Regions from separate parts of the Afipia sp. P52-10 genome, predicted to be linked through region 1. Evidence: predicted binding sites of a transcription regulator. Region 1 holds the regulator's gene; each other region holds the start of a gene.
The links. The regulator PhoB, encoded in region 1, activates phosphate uptake and scavenging genes when phosphate is short. The targets are predictions, from matches to a motif close to TGTCATNNANCTGTCAT.
Positions count from the first base shown of each region.

Region 2: the regulator PhoB is predicted to act here: its motif matches at 2,389-2,405, upstream of X566_RS18580 (RNA degradosome polyphosphate kinase).
Region 3: the regulator PhoB is predicted to act here: its motif matches at 4,566-4,582, upstream of X566_RS10490 (esterase-like activity of phytase family protein).

Region 1 covers NZ_AZSJ01000003.1:984,789-992,914, forward strand. Annotated here, with positions in the region: gene X566_RS05950 (OpgC family protein) at 1-542, opposite strand, end outside; gene apaG (Co2+/Mg2+ efflux protein ApaG) at 740-1,132, shown strand; gene X566_RS05960 (GNAT family N-acetyltransferase) at 1,231-1,761, shown strand; gene X566_RS05965 (Hsp33 family molecular chaperone) at 1,781-2,755, opposite strand; gene argF (ornithine carbamoyltransferase) at 2,752-3,684, opposite strand; gene X566_RS05975 (aspartate aminotransferase family protein) at 3,692-4,897, opposite strand; gene X566_RS05980 (GcrA family cell cycle regulator) at 5,356-5,862, shown strand; gene phoB (phosphate regulon transcriptional regulator PhoB) at 5,965-6,675, opposite strand; gene phoU (phosphate signaling complex protein PhoU) at 6,694-7,410, opposite strand; gene pstB (phosphate ABC transporter ATP-binding protein PstB) at 7,433-8,126, opposite strand, start outside.
Region 2 covers NZ_AZSJ01000007.1:285,319-293,444, forward strand. Annotated here, with positions in the region: gene purM (phosphoribosylformylglycinamidine cyclo-ligase) at 1-742, opposite strand, end outside; gene X566_RS18570 (CDP-alcohol phosphatidyltransferase family protein) at 909-1,454, shown strand; gene X566_RS18575 (chromosomal replication initiator protein DnaA) at 1,546-2,229, shown strand; gene X566_RS18580 (RNA degradosome polyphosphate kinase) at 2,478-4,679, shown strand; gene ppx (exopolyphosphatase) at 4,690-6,219, shown strand; gene rnd (ribonuclease D) at 6,348-7,496, opposite strand; gene aspS (aspartate--tRNA ligase) at 7,702-8,126, shown strand, end outside.
Region 3 covers NZ_AZSJ01000003.1:1,927,266-1,935,391, reverse strand. Annotated here, with positions in the region: gene X566_RS10505 (TerC family protein) at 4-663, shown strand; gene X566_RS10500 (MFS transporter) at 874-2,151, opposite strand; gene X566_RS10495 (pyridoxamine 5'-phosphate oxidase family protein) at 2,360-2,971, opposite strand; gene X566_RS10490 (esterase-like activity of phytase family protein) at 3,150-4,499, opposite strand; gene X566_RS10485 (MFS transporter) at 4,921-6,147, shown strand; gene X566_RS10480 (carboxymuconolactone decarboxylase family protein) at 6,279-6,827, shown strand; gene X566_RS10475 (acetoacetate--CoA ligase) at 6,862-8,126, opposite strand, start outside.

The DNA.
Region 1 (8,126 bases):
TTGCGCAGCAGCCACAGCACCGGCGGGAAGAACACCATCAGCACGATATAAAGCGGCAGCACGTCCATGTTGACCGGGCGGAAGCGCAGCAACAGCGCCTGCACGATCGTTACATCGGGGTGCTTGAGAAAATCGAGGATGTTCATCTCCTCCGCATAGAGCGGGTTGTCGAACCGCGCCCCGACGTAGGAGATCTCGGCAAGATAGATGGTGAACAGGAAGATGTGCGCGACATAGATCTGCCAGGCGCGCTTGAGGATGCGGGCCGAAGCGACGACGACGCCGCGCTCCTGCATCGCCCGTCCATAAACGAACGCCGCCGTATAGCCGGAGATGAAGATGAACATCTCGGTGGCGTCGCTAAAACCGAAATTGCGCAGCGTGAACCAGGTCAGCACGTTGGCCGGCAGGTGATTGATAAAGATGAACCACAGCGCCAGGCCGCGAAACAGATCGAGCCGCAGTTCGCGCTCAGCCGCCGACGGCGCCGGCACGACGAGTTTCGGCAGCGGCGTCTCGCCATGGGCGACAGCAAGCGTCATGCGTGATCCATGTTGGTCTCGTCAAATCCTATCGCGATCCATTCGCAGGCAACAGCTTGGCAAGCAGACCATCACCGAAAGTTCAAGCATCCAGGGTGCCGCAGGCGGCTCGTATCCTTGTCCGGTTTTGTCCGCTATAATACGGCACGATCAAGGACAGGCCTCGGCCAGGCATCGACAGCAGGTATCGGCAGCAAATGTACAAAGCGGTGACCCGCGAAATCGAAGTCCGCGTCGAGCCGAGCTTCATGCCGGAGCGTTCGTCGGCCGAGAAGCACTACTATTTCTGGGCCTACAGAATCGTCATCGCCAACCACGGAACCGAAACCGTACAGCTCAAGCGGCGGCACTGGATCATCACCGACGCGACCGGACGCGAGCAGGTCGTCAAGGGCGAAGGCGTGGTCGGCGAACAACCGACGCTCAGCCCAGGCGAGACTTATGAGTATGTCAGCGGCGTACCGCTGCAGACGCCCTCCGGATTCATGACCGGCCGCTATCAGATGGTCACCGATCACGGCGAACGGTTCGAGATCGACATCCCGACATTCTCGCTCGACAGTCCGAATGGCAACCGCACGCTGAACTGAGGCATGATCCGGAATGCCTAACCAGCGACAGGCGGCGCCGTCCGCCCAAACGCTGAGCCAAGGCCACCGCATCGCCACGCCAGCAAGGAGCCATTACCATGCAGATCAGGGACGCCAGGGCGGCGGACATCGACGGTATCGTGGCGATCTATAACGACGCTGTCAGCAACACCACCGCAATCTGGAACGAGGTCGAGGTCGACGCCGCCAACCGCGCCGCCTGGCTGGCCGACCGGCAGCGCCAGGGCTACCCGGTGCTGGTGGCGGTCGGCGACGATGGCGCTGTGCTCGGCTACGCCACCTTCGGCGACTGGCGGGCGTTCGACGGTTACCGGCACACGGTCGAACACTCCGTCTATGTGCGGGGGGATCAGCGCGGCGGCGGCATCGGCACAGCGCTAATGCTCGGCCTGATCGGCTGCGCCCGAAGGCTCGGCAAGCATGTCATGGTCGCAGCGATCGAAGCCCGCAACGAGGCGTCGATCAAGCTGCATCACAAACTCGGCTTCGAAACTGTCGGCCATATGAAGGAGGTCGGCACCAAGTTCGGCATCTGGCTCGACCTCGCGTTCCTGCAATTGACGCTCGACCGCCGCAGCGACCCGGACGCGCCCGTCAGGCGCGCGTGACGGGCGCGACACTCGCGCGTCAAACCGCGTCGGCCTCTTCCGGCGTGAACGTGTAGACCGAGGAGCAGAATTCGCAGGTCACCTCGATCTTGCTGTCCTTCACCATCTCGATCCGCTCGCGCTTGGTGAAGCCCTTCAGCATGCCCTCCACCGCCTGGCGCGAACACGAGCACTTGGCCTGGACATGCTGCGGCTGAAACACCCGCACGCCGCGCTCATGGAACAGGCGGAACAGCAGCCGCTCGCCGGACAGCTCCGGATCGATCAGTTCGACATCCTCCACCGTCTGCATCAGCGACTGACCCTCGACCCAGGCGTCATCGACCTCGGTGGTGTGCGGCTCGGTTCCTTCCGGCGCATCGCCTGGATGCAGATCCGCCTGCCGCGCGCGCTCCGGCGATTTCGGCAGGAACTGCAGCAGCAATCCGCCAGCACGCCAACGATGACGGGGCCCGCCCTGCCCACGCAGCTCCTCGCCAACCGCAAGCCGCACACGCGTCGGAATCTGCTCCGAGCGCAGGAAGTATTCGTGCGCGGCCGCTTCCAGATCGCCGCCGTCCAGCGCCACCAGCCCCTGATAGCGGCTCATGTCCGAGCCCTGATCGATGGTCATCGCCAGATGGCCCTTGCCCAGCAGTTCGCCGGTGGTCTGGCCGAACTTCAATCGCGTGGTATCGAAGCGCGCATAGGCGCGCAGCTTGTCCGGCGCCGTGAAGTTGACGACGATCATCGAGATCGGACCGTCGGTCTGGGTCTGCAGGATGAAGCGCCCTTCGAACTTCAACGACGAGCCGAGCAGCGAGGTGAGCACGATCGCCTCGCCGAGCACCTTGCTCACCGCGGGCGGATAAGCGTGCTTGGTCAGGATATCGTCCAGCGCCGGGCCGAGCTTGACCAGCCGGCCGCGCAGGTCGAGCGAGGCGACCTCGAATGGAATCAGCGCGTCGTGCAGCGGCGCTGCCGACGGCTCGCGAACGAGAGTGTCATCCGTCATTCCGGCTTCGCCGCGTTAAAACACCAGGCAAGAATACCTTTTTGCGCGTGCAGGCGGTTCTCGGCCTCATCAAACACCACCGACTGTGGACCATCGATGACCTCATCGGTCACCTCCTCGCCACGGTGCGCTGGCAGACAATGCATGAACAGCGCGTCGGGCTTGGCCAACGACATCAGCTTGGCATTGACCTGATAGCGCCGCAACAGGTTGTGGCGATGCTCGCCATCCTTATCCCCCATCGAGACCCAGGTATCGGTGACGACGCAGTCGGCATCGCGCACCATCTCCTCCGGGTCGTTGCCGAGCCGCACCGCGGCATTGTTCAGCTTGATCCAATCCTTCAGCGGCTTCTTCGGCGCCAGTTCCGGCGGGGTCGCGACGTTGAGCTTGAAATCGAAGCGCTGCGCCGCATGCACCCAGGAGGCCAGCACGTTGTTGTCGTCGCCGCTCCAGGCCACGGTGCGTCCGGTGATAGGCCCGCGATGCTCCTCATAGGTCATCACGTCGGCCATCACCTGGCACGGATGCGACAACCGCGTCAGCCCGTTGATCACCGGCACGGTGGCGTGCTCGGCGAGTTCCAGCAGCGCATCGTGGCTGAGGATACGGATCATGATGGCGTCGACATAGCGCGACAGCACCCGTGCGGTGTCGGCGATCGTCTCGCCGCGGCCGAGTTGCATCTCGGCGCCGGTCAGCATGATCGCCTCGCCGCCGAGCTGGCGCATGCCGACGTCGAACGACACCCGCGTTCGCGTTGAGGGCTTTTCAAAGATCATCGCCAGCGTCTTGCCCGCGAGCGGACGGTCGGCGGTGCCGTTCAGCCCCTGCTTGCGCCGAGTCTTCAACGCGAGGCTGGTGTCCAGCATCGCCCGCAGGTCGGCCTGCGGTAATGCGCTGATATCGAGAAAATGACGAGGCGGCATGTTCACGTCAGGCCACTCCCCGCTTCGCGGCAGCGCTCAGCTTGGCGCAGGCCCGCTCGATGCGCTGCACCGCCTCGTCGATCTCCGCCTCGCTGACGATCAGCGGCGGCAGCATGCGCAGCACATTGTCACCGGCCGCAACCGTCAGCAGCTTCTCGTCGCGCAGCGCATTGCCGAGATCGCCGGCCGGGATCACCGCCTTGACGCCGAGCAACAGCCCCTCGCCGCGCACCTCGCTGAGGATGTCGGGATGGCGATCGCAGATGCCCGCGAGCTTCTGCTTCAGCAACAGCGACATGCGCTGCACATGGTCGACGAAGCCCGGCGCCAGCATCACGTCGAGCACCGCATTGGCTGCCGTCATCGCCAGCGGATTGCCGCCGAAGGTGGAGCCATGCGTGCCGGCCGTCATACCCTTGGCCGCTTCCTTCGTTGCAAGGCATGCACCGATCGGGAAGCCGCCACCGAGCGCCTTGGCGAGCGACATGATGTCCGGCGTCACGCCGGTCCGCTTGTAGGCGAAAATCTCACCGGTGCGGCCCATGCCGGTCTGCACCTCGTCGAACACCAGCAGCAGCCCGTTACGGTCGCACAGCTCGCGCAGCGCCTTGAAGAACTGCGGCGATGGCGAACGCACGCCGCCCTCGCCCTGCAGCGGCTCGATCATGATCGCCGCGGTCTGCGGACCGATCGCCGTCTTGACCGCCTCGATGTCGCCGAGCGGCACCTGATCGAAGCCTTCGACCGGCGGGCCGAAGCCTTCGAGATATTTCGCCTGGCCGCCGGCGGCGATGGTCGCAAGCGTGCGGCCATGGAATGCGCCTTCGAACGTGATGATGCGATAGCGTTCGCCCTTGCCGCTCGCATGCTGATACTTGCGCGCCATCTTGATCGCGCACTCCACCGCTTCGGCGCCGGAGTTGCAGAAGAAGGCGACGTCGGCAAAGCTCGCCTCGCACAGCCGGCGCGCGAGCTTCTCGCCGTCGGGCATCGAATAGAGGTTGGAGACGTGCCAGACCTTGCCGAGCTGCTCGGTCATCGCCTTGACCAGATGCGGATGTGCATGGCCGAGCGCATTGACTGCGACGCCGCTGCCGAAATCGAGATAACGATCGCCGTTCGTCGCGATCAGCCACGCCCCCTCGCCGCGCTCGAAGGCGACGTCGGCACGGGCGAAAACGGGAAGCAGATGGGTCTGTGCGATCTGGTTCATGGCGACCTGGTTCATTGGATCAGGGGGGCGCTTCGTGCCCGGCATCATATTGAGTGCGCTAGGCTTTGGCGTCGGCCCGAAATAAAAGTGCCGCCCTTCCAAGGCGGCACAGGCAACATTCTATTGGTGGGCCGCGAACTGTCAACAGCGGCAGTTCGGTCACGGCGACCGTAGAAAAAGCCCATTTTGCTGATTTCTTCACAGCTCATGTCGGAATTCACAGCCCCGGACTCTTGCGCGCGAGTCAGCGCATATTGTAGCGTTTGGGCCATAAGACACGACATCTCGTGCAGCGGTTCTGCCCCCTCAGGTCGTTTTTGTTAAGGCGTAGCGTCCGGTCGTTAAAGGCGATTCCGGCGAGGGAGGAGGGATTCAGCGGCCCGAGGCCGGCGAAATCGCGCCGGAGGTTCCAGTCACATGTGCGCGCAACGCGCATGCGACAACAAGGGAAGAAGGCGATGACAGTCATTACCTGGTCCGACGAGCGCGTGGAGCAACTCAAGAAGCTCTGGGAAGCGGGGCTTTCGGCAAGCCAGATCGCGGCTGAACTCGGCAATGTCACGCGCAATGCCGTGATCGGCAAAGTCCATCGGCTCGGACTCTCCGGCCGCGCCAAGTCACCGTCCACATCCGTCCCGCGTCCGCGCAAGGCGCGGCCCGCCCAGCACATCATGCGCATCTCGCGTCCGGTCTCACGCGGCAACACCGCGCTGGCTCATGCCTTCGAGATGGAAGTCGAGGCCGATCCGATCGCCTTCGACAACGTGGTTCCGATGAGTCAACGCAAGACGCTCCTGGAACTCACCGAAGATACCTGCCACTGGCCGGTCGGCGATCCCGGCAGCGCCGACTTTTTCTTCTGTGGCGGCAAGTCGCTCACCGGTCTTCCCTACTGCGGCCATCACTCCCGAGTCGCCTATCAGCCGGCTGCGGACCGCCGCCGGAACCCGTCGCGGCCGCGCTGAGGCGCAAGCGAACGACCGAAACGAACAAAAACAAAGGGCCTGACTTAAAGTCAGGCCCTTCTGCGTTGTTATGCTGCTGGTGTCACCGCATGCGGGCTGCCGCTACTGCTGCTGCTCCACCTTGCCGAAACGATCGTCGAGAGCATAGCCCGCGCCGCGCACGGTGCGGATCGGATCGATCGCCCGGCCGGAGTTCAACAGCTTGCGCAGACGGCCGATATGCACATCGACGGTGCGTTCGTCGATGTAGATGTCCCGGCCCCAGACGCTGTCGAGCAGTTGCTCGCGGCTGAACACGCGGCCCGGATGCTCAAGGAAGAACTCGAGCAGGCGATACTCGGTCGGACCGAGTTCGATCGGCTGGCCCGCGCGGGAGACGCGACGCTTCTCGCGATCGAGCTCCAGGTCGCCCCAGGACAGCACGTTGGCCATCCGCTCCGGCGAGGCGCGGCGCAACAGGCCGCGCACGCGCGCCAACAGCTCCGGCACTGAGAACGGCTTGACGATATAGTCGTCGGCGCCGGTGGCGAGCCCGCGCACTCGCTCGCTTTCCTCGCCGCGCGCGGTCAGCATGATGATCGGCAACTGCCGCGTTTCAGGACGGGCCCGCAGGCGGCGGCACAGTTCGATGCCGGAGAGCCCCGGCAGCATCCAGTCGAGCACCACCAGGTCGGGCACACGCTCCTTCAAGCGCGTATCGGCTTCGTCGCCACGCCCGACGGTTTCGACGTCGTAGCCTTCCGCGTCGAGATTGTAACGCAAGAGCGTCGTCAGCGCCTCTTCGTCTTCGACAACCAGAATCCGTGCGTTCATGAAACCCCTGTCGTTCGCTTAGTTGCCAGGCGCCATCGCGGCGAAGCTGGTCATATCGCCCTTCGGGCGCTTGTCGGAGATCTGCTGACCTTCGATCATGTAGAACACCGTCTCGGCGATGTTGGTGGCGTGATCGCCGATCCGCTCGATATTCTTGGCGCAGAACATCAGGTGGATACAGAACGAGATGTTGCGCGGGTCTTCCATCATGTAGGTGAGCAATTCGCGGAACAAAGAGGTGCAGATCGCATCGACCTCCTCGTCGCCCTTCCACACCGCCATCGCCGCCGGCAGATCGTGTGCGGCATAGGCATCCAGCACCGACTTGATCTGCGACTGCACCAGCGCCGTCATATGCTCGAGGCCGCGGATCAGCTTCATCGGATGAAAATCGCCATCAAGCTGGTTGACCCGCTTGCCGATGTTCTTGGCGAGGTCGCCGATCCGCTCCAGGTCGGTGGCGACGCGCAACGCGCCAACGATCTCGCGCAGGTCGACCGCCATCGGCTGGCGGCGGGCGATCGTCAGCACCGCCCGCTCCTCGATCTGATGCTGCAGCCTGTCGATCTCGGTATCGAGTTCGACGACCTGCTTGGCGAGCGCGGCATCGCGGCGCACCAGCGCGTCGACGGAGTCGCCGATCTGGCGCTCGGCCAGGCCGCCCATCTCGGCAACCAGACGCGCGAGCTCCTGCAGATCGGCGTCGAATGCCTTTGCGGTATGTTCTGAAGCCATGACCATCTCCAAAAAGCGCGGCTCAACCGAACCGGCCGGTAATGTAATCTTGCGTCCGGCGATCCGACGGCGAGGTGAAGATCTTGTTAGTCGCGTCGAACTCGATCAGCTCGCCGAGATACATGAACGCCGTATAGTCCGACACGCGCGCGGCCTGCTGCATATTATGGGTCACGATCGCGATCGTATAATCTTCCTTCAGGCCGTTGATCAGCTCTTCGATCTTGGCGGTCGAGATCGGATCGAGCGCCGAGCACGGCTCGTCGAACAGGATCACCTCCGGGCGCACCGCAATGGTCCGCGCGATGCACAGCCGCTGCTGCTGGCCGCCCGACAGGCTGAGGCCCGAGGCATTGAGCTTGTCCTTCACCTCGTCCCAGAGCGCACCGCCGCGTAGCGCCGCCTCGACGCGATCGTCCATCTCCGACCGGGAGATCTTCTCGTACAGGCGGATGCCGAAAGCGATGTTCTCGTAGATCGTCATCGGAAACGGCGTCGGCTTCTGGAACACCATGCCGACCCGCGCGCGCAAGAGATTGAGATCGAGCTTCGGGTCCAGAATATTGGTCTTGTCGAGCAGGATCTGCCCTTCCGCGCGCTGGCCCGGATACAGATCGTACATCCGGTTGAAGATGCGCAGCAAGGTGGACTTGCCGCACCCCGACGGGCCGATGAAGGCCGTGACGCGGTTGGTGCCGAGCGTCAGGTTGATGTTC
Region 2 (8,126 bases), on a different contig from region 1:
TCACCGCACCGGTCTCGCGGATCGCGCGCAGGCAGGATTTGACGTAGAGGCGGGTGGGCGTGAGCAGCGCGCCACCGAGCGTCATCACCGGCGCGAACGGGGCTGGCGCATCCCAGCCGAGGCCAGAGACCTCGACGATCTTGCGCACCAGCGAATAGCCGTTGGAGTGGACGCCGGAGGAGGCGAGGCCGATCACCACGTCACCGGCGGCGATGTCCTTGGTCGGCAGCAGCGTGCCGCGTTCAGCGGCGCCGACAGCGAAACCCGCGAGGTCGTAGTCGCCGTCCTTGTAGAGGCCGGGCATCTCGGCGGTCTCGCCGCCGATCAGCGCGCAGCCGGATTCGCGGCACCCTTCGGCGACGCCCGCGACGATTGCCGCGGTTGCCTCCGGATCGAGCTTGCCGCAGGCAAAGTAGTCGAGGAAGAACAGCGGCTCGGCGCCCTGGACCACCAGATCGTTCACCGACATCGCCACCAGATCGATGCCGATGCCGGTGTGGATCTTGGTCTCGATCGCGATCTTGACCTTGGTGCCGACCCCGTCGGTGGCCGCCACCAGGACCGGGTCCTTGAAGCCTGCGGCCTTGAGATCAAACAGCCCGCCGAAGCCGCCGATTTCCGCATCGGCGCCCGGTCGAGCGGTTGCGCGCACCATCGGCTTGATCAGGTCGACCAGCCGGTTGCCGGCATCGATATCGACGCCCGCGTCGGCGTAGGTGAGGCTGTTCTTGCGGTCGGTCATCTCTTTCGGCCGGTCGAGAGGGCTATGGGTCGGCAATCCGCTGGTTACGCAGATTTCCTTGTCCGCGCAATGGCTCGCACCGGTCTGCCAACTGTACTATGTAGACAAGTAGCCGGGCGGGGCACTCCGTGGGGAGGGGTGCCCGCCCGGCGTCCGGGACCTGCGCGTGAATATTCCAAACCTCATTACCTTGGTCCGGATCCTGCTGGTTCCGGTCATCATCTGGGCGATCACATCCGGTCAGATGGCGGTGGCGTTCGTGCTGTTCTTCATCGCCGGCCTGAGCGATGCAGTGGACGGCTTCCTCGCCAAGCGCTTCAACATGCAGAGCGAGATCGGTGCGATGCTCGATCCGCTGGCGGACAAGTGCCTGTTGGTATCGATCTACGTCGCGCTCGGCATCGTCGCCGAAATTCCGCGCTGGCTGGTGATCCTGGTGGTCTCGCGCGACATTATCATCATCGGCGCGGTGATCGTCTCCTGGCTGGTGGGCCGGCCGATCCCGATGAAGCCGCTGATGGTCTCGAAACTGAACACGGTGGCGCAGGTGTTCTATGCCGGCGTGATCATGGCCGCACTCGGCTTCGGCTTCGCGGTGGCACCGCTGGACATGATCCTGATGGCGGCGGTGACGGTGCTGACACTGGCGTCGGTCGGCTTTTACCTGGTCGAGTGGATGCGCCACATGAGCGAGTTGGAATCGAACCAATAGCGGGATCTCGGTTGCTGTCTTGCTTTGGGCGCGATCGTGGTCGAGAAGCGGAACGGGCGCTGCAGCAAGGCGCATCGGGAGTTTGAGTCAAGTGGCAGGTAGCGCGCAACCGCGGCAACTGGCGTTTTCCTTGCCGCATGCGGAAAGCCTTACGCGCGAGGATTTTCTCGAAGGGCCGGGCAATGCCGCAGCCGTCGCGCTGATCGACCGCTGGCCGGACTGGCCGGCCCGGACCGTCATGCTGACCGGCGAAAGCGGGGCCGGCAAGAGTCATCTCGCATCGATCTGGGCGGTCAATTCCGGCGCGCGGCTGACGGCGGCGCGGGCTCTGACGGCGGCGACTGTGCCTGATGCGCTGGCGACCGGCGCGCTGGTGATCGAGGACGTCGCCCCGTCCGCGGTGGACGAGCGGGCGCTATTTCATCTGCTCAACCTCGCTCGCCAGCAGCAGGCGGACGTGCTGATGACCGCGCGTACGCTTCCGGCCACCTGGACCTTTGATCTGCCGGACCTCGCCTCGCGACTGCGGGCGGTTCCGGTGGTGACGCTGGCGTCGCCGGACGATGCGCTCTTGCGGGCGCTGATCGTCAAATTGTGCATGGACCGGCAGCTCACCGTCGATGAGAGCCTGGTTAATTACGTTGCGGCGCGGATTGAACGCTCCTTTGCTGCAGCGCGAAGGGCCGTGGACCTGCTGGATCGCGAATCGCTGCGGCTCGGACGGCCGGTGACGCGAGCCCTGGCTTCGGAACTGTTGCGGGGACCAGCGGCTTGATTCCGGAAAGCGCTCGGGCGAGGACACCTCGCCGCGCTGAGGTCGTGTCCCGGGAGGTCGGGTGGGTGGTAAGGTCCGGTGGATCGGGTCATGAGCAGCGCATTCGGAACCAGCCTGGCGACAAGGCCGTCTGGACCGCCATGGGAAGGAAGCTCATCATGTCATCCCAGCGTCACGGTCGATGGCGATGCTCCGCCGCGCTTTGATTCCCGTACGAATGGGCCGTGCGACCAGTTGGGTGATGGGTGATGGACTCGCCAGAAGTTGTTGTTCTTGAAGATGAAAAGAGGCCAGAGGCGCACCAGTCGGTGACCGGAGCCGGGGCCGAGCGGTTCATCAACCGGGAACTCTCCTGGCTGCACTTCAACCGCCGCGTCCTCGAGGAGTCCGTCAACACGCTGCATCCAGCGCTGGAACGGCTCCGCTTCCTGTCGATTTCTGCCAATAACCTTGACGAGTTCTTCATGGTCCGCGTCGCCGGCCTGAAGGCGCAGGTGCGCGAGGGCATCGTCGAGAAGAGCCCGGACGGGCTGTCTCCGGCCGAGCAGCTCGCCCGCATCAACGAAGCCGTGTCGGCGCTCGCCACCGATCAGCAGGCGATCTGGCGCGATTTGCGGACGATCCTGGCCGATGCCGGGATTGCCCTGATCGAGGGTCGCGAGGTCACCAAGCAGGAGCGGACCTGGATCGAAGACCACTTCCTGCACAACATTTTTCCGCTGCTGACGCCGCTGGCGATCGACCCGGCGCACCCATTCCCGTTCATTCCGAGCCTCGGCTTCTCGATCGCGCTGCAGCTCTCGCGCGTGTCCGACGGCAAGGCGATGAACGCGTTGATCCGCATGCCCGGCAAGATCGACCGTTTCATCCGCCTGCCTTCGGCCAAGGACGAGGCGATGCGGCTGATGACCTTGGAGCAGGCCACCAGCCTGTTCATCGGGCGGCTGTTCCCCGGCTACATGGTGAAGGGGCAGGGCGCGTTCCGTATCATCCGCGACTCCGAGATCGAAATCGAGGAAGAGGCGGAAGACCTGGTCCGCACCTTCGAGACCGCGCTGAAGCGCCGCCGCCGTGGATCGGTGATCCGCCTCGAGATCGAGGCGGCGATGCCTGAGGAGCTGCGCGCATTCGTGCAACGTGAACTCGCGGTCGCCGATGACGAGATGTTCCTGGTTGATGGCGTGCTGGCGATGAACGAACTGTCGCAGCTCACGCGGCTCGACCGGCCGGACCTGGAGTTCGCACCCTACGTGCCGCGCCATCCCGAGCGCGTGCGCGATCATGGCGGCGACATCTTCGCGGCGATCCGGCAAAAGGATCTGGTCGTGCACCATCCTTACGAGTCGTTCGACGTGGTGGTGCAGTTCCTGCAGCAGGCGTCGCGCGATCCGGACGTGGTGGCAATCAAGCAAACGCTGTATCGCACCTCGTCCAACTCGCCGATCGTCAAAGCGCTGGTGGAAGCGGCCGAGGCCGGCAAGTCGGTCACCGCGCTGATCGAGCTGAAGGCGCGCTTCGACGAGGAGGCGAACATCCGCTGGGCACGCGACATGGAGCGCGCGGGCGTGCAGGTCGTCTACGGCTTCATCGAACTGAAGACGCACGCGAAGCTATCGCTGGTGGTGCGCCGCGAAGGCGGCAGCCTCACGACCTACGTGCACGTCGGCACGGGCAACTATCATCCGGTCACCGCGCGCATCTATACCGACCTGTCATACTTCACCTCCGACAGCGTGATCGGCCGCGATGTGGCGCGCGTGTTCAACTTCATCACCGGCTACGCCGAACCGATCGATATCGAGCGGATGGCGGTGTCGCCGCTGACGCTGCGCCGGAGCATCCTTGGCCACATCCACGGCGAGGCCGCCTATGCCAAGCAGGGCAAGCCTGCGGCGATCTGGATGAAGATGAATTCGCTGGTCGATCCGGAGATCATTGATGCGCTCTATGAGGCATCCAATGCCGGCGTCTCGATCGATCTTGTCGTGCGCGGAATCTGCTGCCTGCGGCCCGGCGTCCCTGGCCTGTCGGAAAACATCCGCGTGAAGTCGATCATCGGCCGGTTCCTGGAACATGGCCGAATCTACTGCTTTGGCATGGGATATGGGCTGCCGTCACCGAAAGCGGCTGTGTATATCTCGTCGGCGGACATGATGCCGCGCAATCTCGACCGCCGCGTCGAGGTGCTCTGTCCGTTGCAGAATCCGACGGTGCATCAACAGGTTCTGGACCAGATCATGGTCGCGAATCTGAAGGACAACGAGCAGAGCTGGCAGTTGTTGCCGGATGGGTCGTCAACGCGTATGAAGGCCGCGAGGGGCGAGGAGCCCTTCAACCTGCACAAATACTTCATGACGAATCCAAGTCTGTCGGGCCGTGGCAAGTCGCTCAAAGAATCCTCACCGCGCAGACTCACGCGCCGTTCGGACCGCCAGCAATCCTCTTCATAACCACAAGCTCGTGCAGCTTCGTCACGCGCGCCTGACCCACGCATCGCGGACGTCTGGGCCTGCGGTCGCGGTCATCGACATCGGTTCGAACTCGGTGCGTCTCGTCGTCTACGAGGCGCTGACGCGCAGCCTGACTCCGTTCTTCAACGAGAAGATCCTCTGCGGTCTTGGTCGTGAGGTGTATTCGAGCGGACTGTTGGCAGCGGACGCCGTCGAGCGAGCGCTTGGCGCCTTGCGCCGCTTCCGCGCGCTCTGCCGCGTCATGCATGTGGGGCGGACCTATGTGATCGCCACTGCCGCCTGTCGCGATGCCAAGAACGGACCCGAGTTCATCGCCCGCGCCGAAAAGATCGCCGGCACCAGGATCGAAATCCTCTCCGGCGCGCAGGAAGCCAAGCAGTCCGCGCTCGGCGTGGTGTCGGGCGTCTACAAGCCGGACGGCATCGTCGGCGATCTTGGCGGTGGTTCGCTCGAACTGGTGGACATCTTGGGCCGCCGCGTCAGCCGTGGCGTGTCGCTGCCGCTCGGCGGCCTCGCGCTGCAGGACATGTCGCGCAAGTCGATCAAGCGCGCCGAGAAGATCGTCAAAGACGCGCTCTCCGGGCTCGACGAACTGAAGGCCGGGCGCGGCCGTATCTTCTATGCGGTGGGCGGAACCTGGCGTGCGCTGGCGCGGCTGCACATCTCGCAGACCAATTATCCGCTGCGCGTGATGCATGGCTATTCCATCCCGGCCGACGAGGCGCTGGCGTTCGTGCGACGGGTGAAGCGGATGACGCCCGGGCGCACGCTGCCGGATATTGAAGCAGTTGCCGATGCGCGGCGGCCGCTGCTCGCTTACGCAGCGCTGGTGCTGGAACACATCATTCGCGTCGCCAAGCCGAAGACGGTGATGATCTCCACTTACGGCGTGCGCGAAGGTCTCTTGTTCTCGAAGCTCTCCGCCGCCGAGCAGGCAAGGGACGGGCTGCTTGCGGCCGCGAGCGATCTCAACGTGCTGCGCTCGCGTTCACCGCGTCATGCCGAGGAGCTGTTCGACTGGACCAGTCGCTTCATCAGGGCGGCCGAGATCGTCGAGACGCCGGAAGAGCGGCGGTTGCGCCACGTCGCCTGCCTCGTCGCCGACATCGGCTGGCGCGCACATCCCGATTATCGCGGCGAGCAGACGCTGAATCTGCTGGCGAACGGCAATTTCGGCTCGATCGATCACGAGGGCCGAGCCTTCATCGGGCTGACCGTCTACTATCGCTATGCCGGCCTTGGCGAGGCGCATGACGAGCTGTCGCCGCGCGTCGCCGAACTGGTCTCCGAAGGCATGCTGGGTTGGGCCCAGGTGCTCGGTTCGGCGATCCGCGTCGCGCACCTGATCTCGGCGGCGCAGACCGGCGTGCTCGGCGCAACCCATTTCAAACTGCGCGGTCGCAAGATGACGCTATCGTTCGAACCGCGCGTTGCCGCGCTTGCTGGCGACCGCATCGCCAACCGCTTCAAGCAGGTGACCCGGCTGATCGGTCTGAGCTCTGCGATCGAACGAAGCTGAAAGCATCAATGACTGTCATGCCCGCGCATGCGAGCATCCAGGATGCCATGTGCTCTCAGCAACGAGCGTCTCGGAGGGCTGGGTCCCAGCTTTCGTTAGGACGACGCCGAGAATTTTGAAGCGGTTCGCTAATTGCGTTCGACGCGCACCACGCGGCCCTTGTCGATCGCGAGGGCCAGCTGGCCGTGCTTGAGCGCGAGCGCCGCTTCGCCGAACAGCTCGCGGCGCCAGCCGTGCAGGGCAGGCACATCCGCCTTGTCGCTGGCGGCGATCTGCTCGAGATCGTCGATGGTGGCGATCACCTTGGCGGCGACGTGATGCCGTTCGGAGGTCATCCGCAGCAGCACCTTCAAGAGTTCGACGATCGCCGAACCCGCCGCGTTGCTGCGCGGCTTCTCCAGCTTCGGCAACGTCTGCGGATCGCGGCCAAGGCCGCGTTCCACCGCGGCGACGATGTCGGCGCCCCACTTGGAGCGCTCGAAACCCTTCGGGATCGAGCGCAGATGCGCGAGCTTCTCCAGCGAGGTCGGTGCATGAGTAGCGATGTCGCCGATGGCGTCGTCCTTGAGCACGCGGCTGCGCGGCACGTCGCGGCTTTGCGCCTCGCGCTCGCGCCAGGCGGCGACCTCCATCAGCACGCCGAGCTCCTTCGGCTTGCGCACGCGCGTCTTCAGCCGCTCCCAGGCGCGTGTCGGGTCGTTGTCGTAGGTGCGGGGTGAAGTGAGCACTTCCATCTCCTCCGATACCCAGTCACTGCGGCCGCGCTTCTTTAAGTCCGCATCCAGCGCCTTGAACACGTCGCGCAGGTGGGTGACGTCGGCCTCCGCGTAGACGATCTGCTCCTTGGTCAGCGGCCGGCGCGACCAGTCGGTGAAGCGGTGGGACTTGTCGGGGCGATGGCCGGTGATCTTCTCCACCAGCGCGTCGTAGGCGATACTGTCGCCGTAGCCGAGCACCATGGCCGCGACCTGGGTGTCGAAGATCGGGTGCGGCAGCATGCCGGCCCGGTGCCAGATGATTTCGATGTCCTGGCGGGCGGCGTGGAACACCTTCAGCACCCGCTCGTTGCCCATCAGGTCGAAGAACGGCTTCAGATCGATTCCTTCGGCCAGGGCGTCCACGACGACGGCTTCCTCGGCGCTGGCCATCTGGATGACACAGAGCAGGGGATAGTAGGTCGTCTCCCGCAGAAACTCGGTATCGACGGTGATGACGGGGTGTTTGGCGAGGCGTTCGCAGGCGGCTGCGAGGGCCTCGGTGGTCGCAATCAAATCCATGGGCTGCTGAATAACGCAGCTGAACGGCCTTGTCGCCCCGCTTTTAGGCGGCAACAGCGTTGATTTTAAGGGGCTTTCCACCGGAATCGGCGGCCAGGGAGGCGCCGAAGGCTGCGCCTCTCGGTTGCCGTACCGCGCCACCTCGGCTAAACCCGCTGCGCGCCGCGCCATTTGCGGATTCTCGCTCATTTTCCTTAGGGTTGTCATGCATCGCTACCGGTCCCACACCTGCGGCGCGCTTCGCGCCAGCCACATCGACGAGATCGTCCGCCTGTCCGGCTGGGTCCATCGCGTCCGGGATCACGGTGGCCTGCTGTTCATCGACCTGCGCGATCATTACGGGCTGACCCAGTGCGTGGCCGACCCCGATTCGCCCGCCTTCAAGGCGGCCGAGACGCTGCGTGCGGAATGGGTGGTGCGGATCGACGGCAAGGTCCGCCGCCGCCCGGAGGGCACCGACAACGCTGAACTGCCGACCGGCGAGGTCGAGGTGTTCATCAACGAGATCGAGGTGCTCGGCCCCGCCGCCGAGCTGCCGCTGCCGGTGTTCGGCGATCTCGATTATCCCGAGGACGTGCGGCTGAAGTACCGCTTCCTCGACCTGCGTCGCGAGCGGCTGCACAAGAACAT
Region 3 (8,126 bases), 940 kb from region 1:
ATTATGGCTGAACTTTTCACCGCCCAAGCGCTGACGGCGCTCCTGCAGGTCATCATGATCGATCTGGTGCTCGCAGGCGACAACGCGATCGTCATCGGCCTTGCAGCCGCCGGCTTGCCCGCTGAACAACGCAAGCGCGCGATCCTGATCGGCATTGTTGCCGCCACGGTTCTCCGCATCGGCTTTGCCGCGGCGACGGCGCAACTGCTGCAGATCGTCGGCCTGCTGCTCGCGGGCGGACTGTTGCTGCTGTGGGTGTGCTGGAAGATGTGGCGCGAGTTGCGCAGCCAGCATGCCGAAGAAACCGCCGAGTCGTTCGACATCGACGTCAACCCCGATGGCACCGCATCGGTTCGCGGCCCGCGCAAGACCTTGGCACAGGCGACCTGGCAGATCATCATCGCCGACGTATCGATGTCGCTCGACAACGTGCTCGCCGTCGCCGGCGCGGCGCGCGAGCATCCATACGTGCTGGTGTTCGGCCTTGCGCTGTCGATCGCGCTGATGGGCATCGCGGCGACGTTTATCGCCAAGCTGCTGCAGAAGCATCGCTGGATCGCCTATGTCGGCCTCGCGGTCATCCTCTATGTGGCGGTTGAGATGATCTATCGCGGCACACAGGAGGTGTTGCCGCTCGTCACCGCGCTGGCGATGTTCAACTAGAGCATGATCCGGAAAAGTGTGTAGCGGTTTTCCGAAAAGACCATGCTCAAACAACAAGCTAGAGCGCGAAGACGATTCGTCCAAATCTCATCGCGCTCTAGCGATTAGCGATCCGTCAGTTTGACGCATAAAGAGGGGGCGCGGCATCGTCGATGCTGCGCCCCTTTATTTTGCCGGTCTTTGACAAACGCTTTGACGCTTCGCCCGCCGCTACGTCTCCGCCGTGCGACGCCGATCCTCGATCGTCAGCGCGATCACCGCGGCGACAATGCACAGCGCGCCGGCGGCGAAGAAGGCCGGCAGATACGTCGCCAGCATCGTCCGCGAGAACCCGGCCGCGAAGGCCGCCAATGCTGCACCGATTTGATGGCCCGCGAAGATCCAGCCAAACACAAGATTGGCGCGCTCGGGACCGAACTTCGCGGCCGTCAGCTTGACCGTCGGCGGCACGGTCGCGATCCAGTCGAGCCCGTAGAACACGGCGAACAGCGACAGGCCGAAGAAGGTAAAGTCCGTGAAGGGCAGGAACACGAGCGACAGGCCGCGCAAGCCGTAGTACCAGAACAGCAGCCAGCGATTGTTGTACCGGTCCGACAGCCAGCCCGAGATGATCGTTCCGAAGAAGTCGAACACACCGATCGCAGCGAGCAACCCTGCCGCACTGGTTTGCGTCAGGCCGTAATCGACGCACATCGGGATGAAGTGGGTCTGGATCAAGCCGTTGGTGCTGGCGCCGCAAATGAAGAAGGTGCCGAACAGAATCCAGAATGCCCGCGTGCGTGAGGCGTCGCGCAAGGCGCCGAAGGCAGCGGCCGTCACCGAGGCCGGTGCCGGCGGCGCAGCCGGCGGTGGTCCCTCGTGACCATAGGGCAGCAGGCCGACATCCGACGGGCGATCCCGCATCAGCAACAGCATCACCAACGCCGCACCGCCGACGGCCACGCACACCACCATCAAGGCGATGCGCCAGCCATAGGCAACCGACAGCGAGGTGAGGATCGGCAGGAAGATCAGCTGTCCCGTCGCGACGCTGGCGGTCAGAATGCCGACCACGAGCCCTCGTCGTGCCGTGAACCAGCGTGTCGCCACGGTCGCGCCGAGCACCAATGCCGTCATTCCCGTTCCGATGCCGACGCCGATGCCCCAGAGCAGCATCAGTTGCCACAGGCTGGTCATTCCCAGCGACAGCAGCAGGCTGCCGGCGACGATGCTCTGCGCGGTCAGGACAACACGGCGCACGCCATACCGGTTCATCAGCGCGGCCGCGAACGGCGCGATGATGCCGAACAGGAAGAAGCGGATCGCGAGTGCGGCGGAAATATCCGAGGTGGACCAGCCGAACTCCTGCTGCAGCGGAATAATGAAGATTCCCGGCGCTCCGACCGCGCCGGCCATGATCAATCCGGACAGGAACGTCGCGGCGGCAACGACCCAGGCGTAGTGAATGCGGGACTGGGCAGGCGTGCCCGCGGATAGCGTGGAATTCATGAGAAGCGCCCCTTCGCGCAGGAATAGCCGACGGTTTCTATGACTATCATCATATAAGCGTGTCGACCATCGCCCGACGCACGATGGCAGGAATGCAGGCGGCGCGACAGGGGTACGCACTCCCGCGCCCGGCCCACCTGCCGTTGGGGTCAATGGCCTTCGCTTGACGTATCTTTCCGGGATCAAGCGCCGCTGCAGCCGCAGCCGGTCACCACATCGTCTGCCGAGCCCGCTCCGGCCAAGCCCGATCATACTCCTCGCCGCCGACCCGATTGGCGCTCATGCTGGCCAGGATCTGGCCCGGACTCGGCAGATCCTTCGCGTCGACATGCTTGGCGGGATTCCAGAGATCGGAGCGGACGATGGCTCGCGCGCACTGGAAATAGACCTCATCGACATCCATGACGATCACCGAACGCGGCGCCTTGCCTTCCATCAGGAATGACTGGCACAGCGCAGGATCGGTCGCGATATGCGCGCGGCCGTTGATCCGCAACGTGCTTCCGACGCCGGGGATCAGAAACAACAGCGCCACCCGCGGATCACGCACGATGTTGCGCAAGGAGTCGATCCGGTTGTTGCCGCGCCGGTCCGGCATCATCAGCGTCTTGTCGTCATGGATACGGACGAAGCCGGCGGCGTCGCCGCGCGGCGAGCAATCGAGCCCTTCAGGACCGCTGGTTGCCAGCGCGGCAAACGGCGAGACCTCGATCAGCTTGCGGTATTCGGCCGTCACCCGGTCGGCGACTTTGACCGTCGAAGCGTCATTAGGCTTTCCGTAGATCGCCTCGAGCTCTTCAACAGACGACACAATCGACATCGGGAAGCTCCGGCTGCGATGGGATGCCGGCCTTTTAGCCCAGCGGATGGCGCACCAGCAAGGGACTTGCAAATGGTTGGCGGTGCGCTTGGGGCATCAAGCGCACCGCCGAAGGTCTCTTAAGATGAAGATGGATCTTAAGAGCAGCGCGCCGGGCCATCGGCACCGGCGCAGTGCCTCACTTCGCCTTCAGGAAGTCCGCGGCTTCGAGCAGGACGAATTCGTTATCGTCTGCCTTGTTCGGATCCCGGCTGGTGGAGAACGGCAGATTATTGTCATTGCCGACAATAATATGGCGATCGTCGACCCGATCGACATTTTCGATCGTGAAGAACGGGAACGTCAGGACACCATCGTTCAGCGCCTTGCGTGCCTTCTTCTCCGGATCCTTGATCTTCATCAGATCAATATAGGCGACCTTGCGCACCGGCTTGCCGGCGTTGGCATCGGACAATTCGACCTTGTACACCCGCTTGAACTTGGCGAGATCGGCGAAACAGCTCTCGCCGCGCTGGCCCTGCGGACAGGCCTTGTCCGGCGTGCCTTCGCCATTGTCACGCTCGATCACCAAGCCGGACGTTGCGTCCAGCATGTTGAAGTCGCCGATGGCGTTGCCGTTCGCCTCGAACACGTAATACCAGAAGCGGCCGGTGAACGTCTCCGCCACGACATCGAATTCAAGGATGCGCGCGGCTTCCTTGCCATCGACCTTCTCGATGTCCTTCTTCTCCGGATCCCACAGCGCGCCTTCGAGCAGCGGATAGAGGAATTTGCCGTCCTTGGAGCTGGCAAAGCCTTCGTAACCCTTGGAGCGGCGCAGATTGACGGTCGTATAGGTTGCGCCCGGCGCGCCCGGAGACTGCACCGACCAATGATCCGGCGAGCGCACCGGCTTGCCGTCCGCCATTGACTCGAACACCGCCAGCACCTTGCCGCTCTTGTCCGCCTTGATGATGTAGGGGCCGAATTCTTCGCCGATCCAGAAGGTATCGCCGATGATCTGGAAGCCTTCAGTGTCAAAATCGGCGCCGGTGAGATAGCGTTTGGCCGTATCCTCATGGACGATACGGAACGGCACCTTCCGATCCGGGTCATGCAGGAATACCGTCTCCTGGCGCTCGACCTTGCCGGTCGTCCAATCGATCTTGTGACGGTTGAGGTACAGCATCGAATCCGCGGAATTGTAACGCGAGCCCATGCCATTGTCGGTCAGCACCCAGAATGTGCCGTCGGGCATCACCTTGATGCCCGAGTGCCCCTGCAACGGCTGCCCCTTGAACGGGACGGAGACGCCGGTCGGCCGCTCGTAGGATTTGCCCATGACGCTGCCCAGCGCCTCGACCCGGCGGCCAGTGGTATACTTGCCCGATGTCTTCAGGTCGGCCGGAGCATCCGCCGGGGCCTCGATAAAGGTTTCTGCCGGGAGAACCGCATGACCGGCGAGCGTTGCCGGAAATTCGGCGCTGGCCAGCGCTCCCGTCGACAACATGAAACTCAGTGCAACGGAGCACAGAAACGAATGGCGCATGGCAAGTCTCCTCAGTGAGCCCGCGCACCTTCTGAAGAATGGACATTGCGCCCCTTTGACAAATCCATGACCCGCAGATGACACGCGTCATCCTCTCCAGGAATGACACAAACCATTGATCTGGCGTCTGATTTCGCACCTTCAGCCAAGCTGCGGGCGAGGGTCCCGTCCGCTCCCGGCCACGAGGGCACCATGGCGCTGGCGCGACCGGCAGAATGCGGGCCAGCCATGCAACGATAGACAACCGCGCCCGGAAGCAGGTAGCTGAGTGATGAGTTTCTGATCCAGAAACGACACGAGAATCATGAATTTGCTAGTGTCCTGCCCGAATCCGACGTTCGCTCTGAGCGTCCTGCAAAGGACAGCGGACGTCGGATTCGGGACACTAGGGCATCGATAAAGAAGCGGAGCTGGGATCGCCATGGCGGACATCGTCGCCGGGTCGGAGCGGAGCGAGACGCAGTCGGAACTGCGCAGCCTGACCGTCATTTCGGTCGCGCACTGGCTCAGCCACTATTACATCCTGGTGCTGCCGATGCTGTACCCGTTCCTGAAGGACAGGCTCGGCGTCGGCTTCATCGAGCTTGGCCTGTCGATGACCGTGTTCGGCGTGGTATCCGGGCTGACCCAGGCGCCACTGGGCTACGTCGTCGACCGCTTCGGCGCGCGCAAGCTGCTGATCCTGGGTGTTTGCCTCGGCAGCATCGCCTTCATCATCCTGGGCTTCAGCCTGAACTACGCGACCCTGATCGGCTGCGCCGCCCTGCTCGGGCTCGCCAACAGCGTCTATCATCCCTCCGACTACGCGCTGTTGGCGGCCAATATCGACGGCCGGCGCATCGGCAGGGCCTTCTCGATCCACACCTTCGCCGGCTTCTTCGGCGGCGCCGTTGCGCCCGCGCTGGTCGCGGCCCTCGTGGCGCTGACCAGCGGCACCGGCGCGCTGATCGCAACCGGCGTGATCGGCTTTGCCGTGGCGCTGCTGCTGGTGCTCTTCCCGATTCCCGAAGCCAGTGCCGCGACCGCCGCGAACACCAATGCCAGCGCGGATCCGAACGCACCGACCAGTGTCCTCACCCCGGCAATCATCTCGCTGACGATCTTCTTCATGCTGCTCGGCCTGTCCAACAGCGGCATCAGCACCTTCGGCGTGGTCTCGCTGATGAGCGGCTACGGCCTCGTGTTCTCGACCGCCAATATCGCCCTGACCGCCTATCTCGGCGCCAGCGCGGTGGGCGTGCTCGCGGGCGGTTTTCTCGCCGATCGTACCCACCGCCACGGCGACGTCGCCGCCGCATGCTTTGCCGCGAACGTCGTCCTCGTCATCCTGATCGCGATGTTCACGCCGCATCCAGCGTTGATGATCGCGATGATGACGCTGGCGGGCTTCCTCGGCGGCGTGATCGCGCCGTCCCGCGACATGATGGTGCGCAAGGCAGCGCCGCCCGGCGCTGCCGGACGTGCCTTCGGCATCGTTTCAACCGGCTTCAACATGAGCGGCATCGTCAGCCCGATCCTGTTCGGCTGGGTCATGGATCAATCCATGCCGCGCGGCGTGTTCTGGCTGGCCGCCTTCTTCATGGCGCTGACGGTTCTGCTGGCGTTCGTGACGGAGCGGCGCAAGCCGAGCCCGGCCGAGGCGACCTGAAGCGCGATCAGGTTTGGATCAATCGCCCCCGCGCTTTGGTTCCTTGTTTGGGTATGATCGTTTCGGACCATCGCGCCCGAGTTTTCCGGGTCGCAACCTAACCACACCAAACCATCCGAGAGCATCACCGCATGGCTCGCCTTCCCTATCTCGATCTGGCCGACATAGCTGCCGAGCACCACGACCTGCTGGCGCGCAAGATCAACCTCAACAAGATCCTGGTGCATAGCCCCGCTGCCGCCCGCGCCTTCGGCAAGCTCGGGGGGCACATCCGGTTCAAGAGCAAGCTCGATCCGCGTCTGCGCGAACTGGCGATCCTGCAGGTCGGCTATCTCACCCGCTCCGCATACGAGTACTCGCACCACATCAAGATCGGCCGCGAATTCGGTGTGTCCGATGACGACATCCGTGGGCTGATCGACGAGAACAGCGGCAAGCCCTCGAATCTCGACCCGCTGACGAAGGCGGTGCTGCAGGCCGCGCGCGAGATGACCCATAAGATCGCGCTTTCGGACGAAACCTTCGCCGCGCTGAACCGGCACATGGATGCCGAGACGATCGTCGAACTGATCGTTGCCATCGCGTTCTACAACGGCGTGGTGCGGCTGCTCGCAGCGTTGCAGATCGATGTCGAGGATGACTACAAGACGTATCTCGACGCCTTCCCGCTTCCCAAATGAACCGAGGCCAGGCGGCTCAGAGCCGCCGGTTTCTCTATGACGCCGCCGGTTTCCGATCGCGAAGATACGCGGTCGCGAACAACACATACCAATCGAGACAACCCGGGTTTGCCATCGCATCCTTGTTGATGACCCGTTCGACCGGTTGGCCCAGCATTAGCTTCTTGACCGGCAGCTCCTGCTTCTTGCCGGACAAGGTGCGCGGAATCTCCGCGACCTGAAATACGTCGTTCGGCACGAAGCGCGGCGATAGCGCCGTGCGGATCGCTCCATTGATGGCCGCCTTCAGCCGATCATCGAGCGTGAGCCCCTCGCGCAAGACGACAAACAGCGGCATGTAGCTCTCGCGGCCGAGATACTCGAGGTCGACCACCATCGAGTCCATCACCTCAGGCAGCCCTTCGACCGCGCTATAGAGCTCGCTGGTACCCATCCGCAGGCCGTGACGGTTGATCGTCGCGTCGCTGCGGCCATAAATGATGCAGCCGCCATGCGGCATGATCTTCAGCCAGTCGCCATGACGCCAGACTGGCCCGCGGCCGGAGCCGTCGAAATTCGCAGGATATGTATCGAAGTAGCTGGCGATGTAGCGCTTGTTGCCGTCGTCGCCCCAGAAATAGAGCGGCATCGACGGCAGCGGCTCGGTGCAGACCAGTTCGCCGACATCGCCGACGACAGGCTTGCCCTCCTCAGTGAACGCTTCGACCGCACAGCCGAGCAGCCTGCATTGCATCTCGCCCGGCACGGTCGGCAACTGGCGATTGCCGCCGATGAAGGCGCCAGCGAAGTCGGTGCCGCCGGACATGTTGCACCACCAGATGTCTTTCTGCGCCGCATTGCAGTTCGTCGCCGCGAGCTTGGCGAACTGCGCGGTGCCCCAGCGCTGCACGTCTTCGCTCAGCGGCGAACCGGTCGTCCCGAGCGCGCGCACCTTCGACAGATCGCCACACGCCGACAGGTCCACGCCCGCCTTCATGCAGTTGGCGAAGAACGCCGCGCCCGCACCGAAGAACGTCACGCCGAGATCGGCAGCGAAGCGCCACAGCGTCGTCCAGTCCGGACTGTCCTTCGCGCCGCCCGGATTGCCGTCGAAAATGCAGCAGGTCGTGCCGCCGAGCAGCCCATTGACCTGGCAATTCCACATCACCCATCCGGTCGAGCTGTACCAATGGAAGCGCTCGCCAAGCGAGTTCGGCGCATAGCTGCTGCCGACGTCGTTATGGATCACGTTCAGCGTCAGCGACATCAGCAGGATGCCGCCATGGCCGTGTACGATCGGCTTCGGCAAACCGGTCGTGC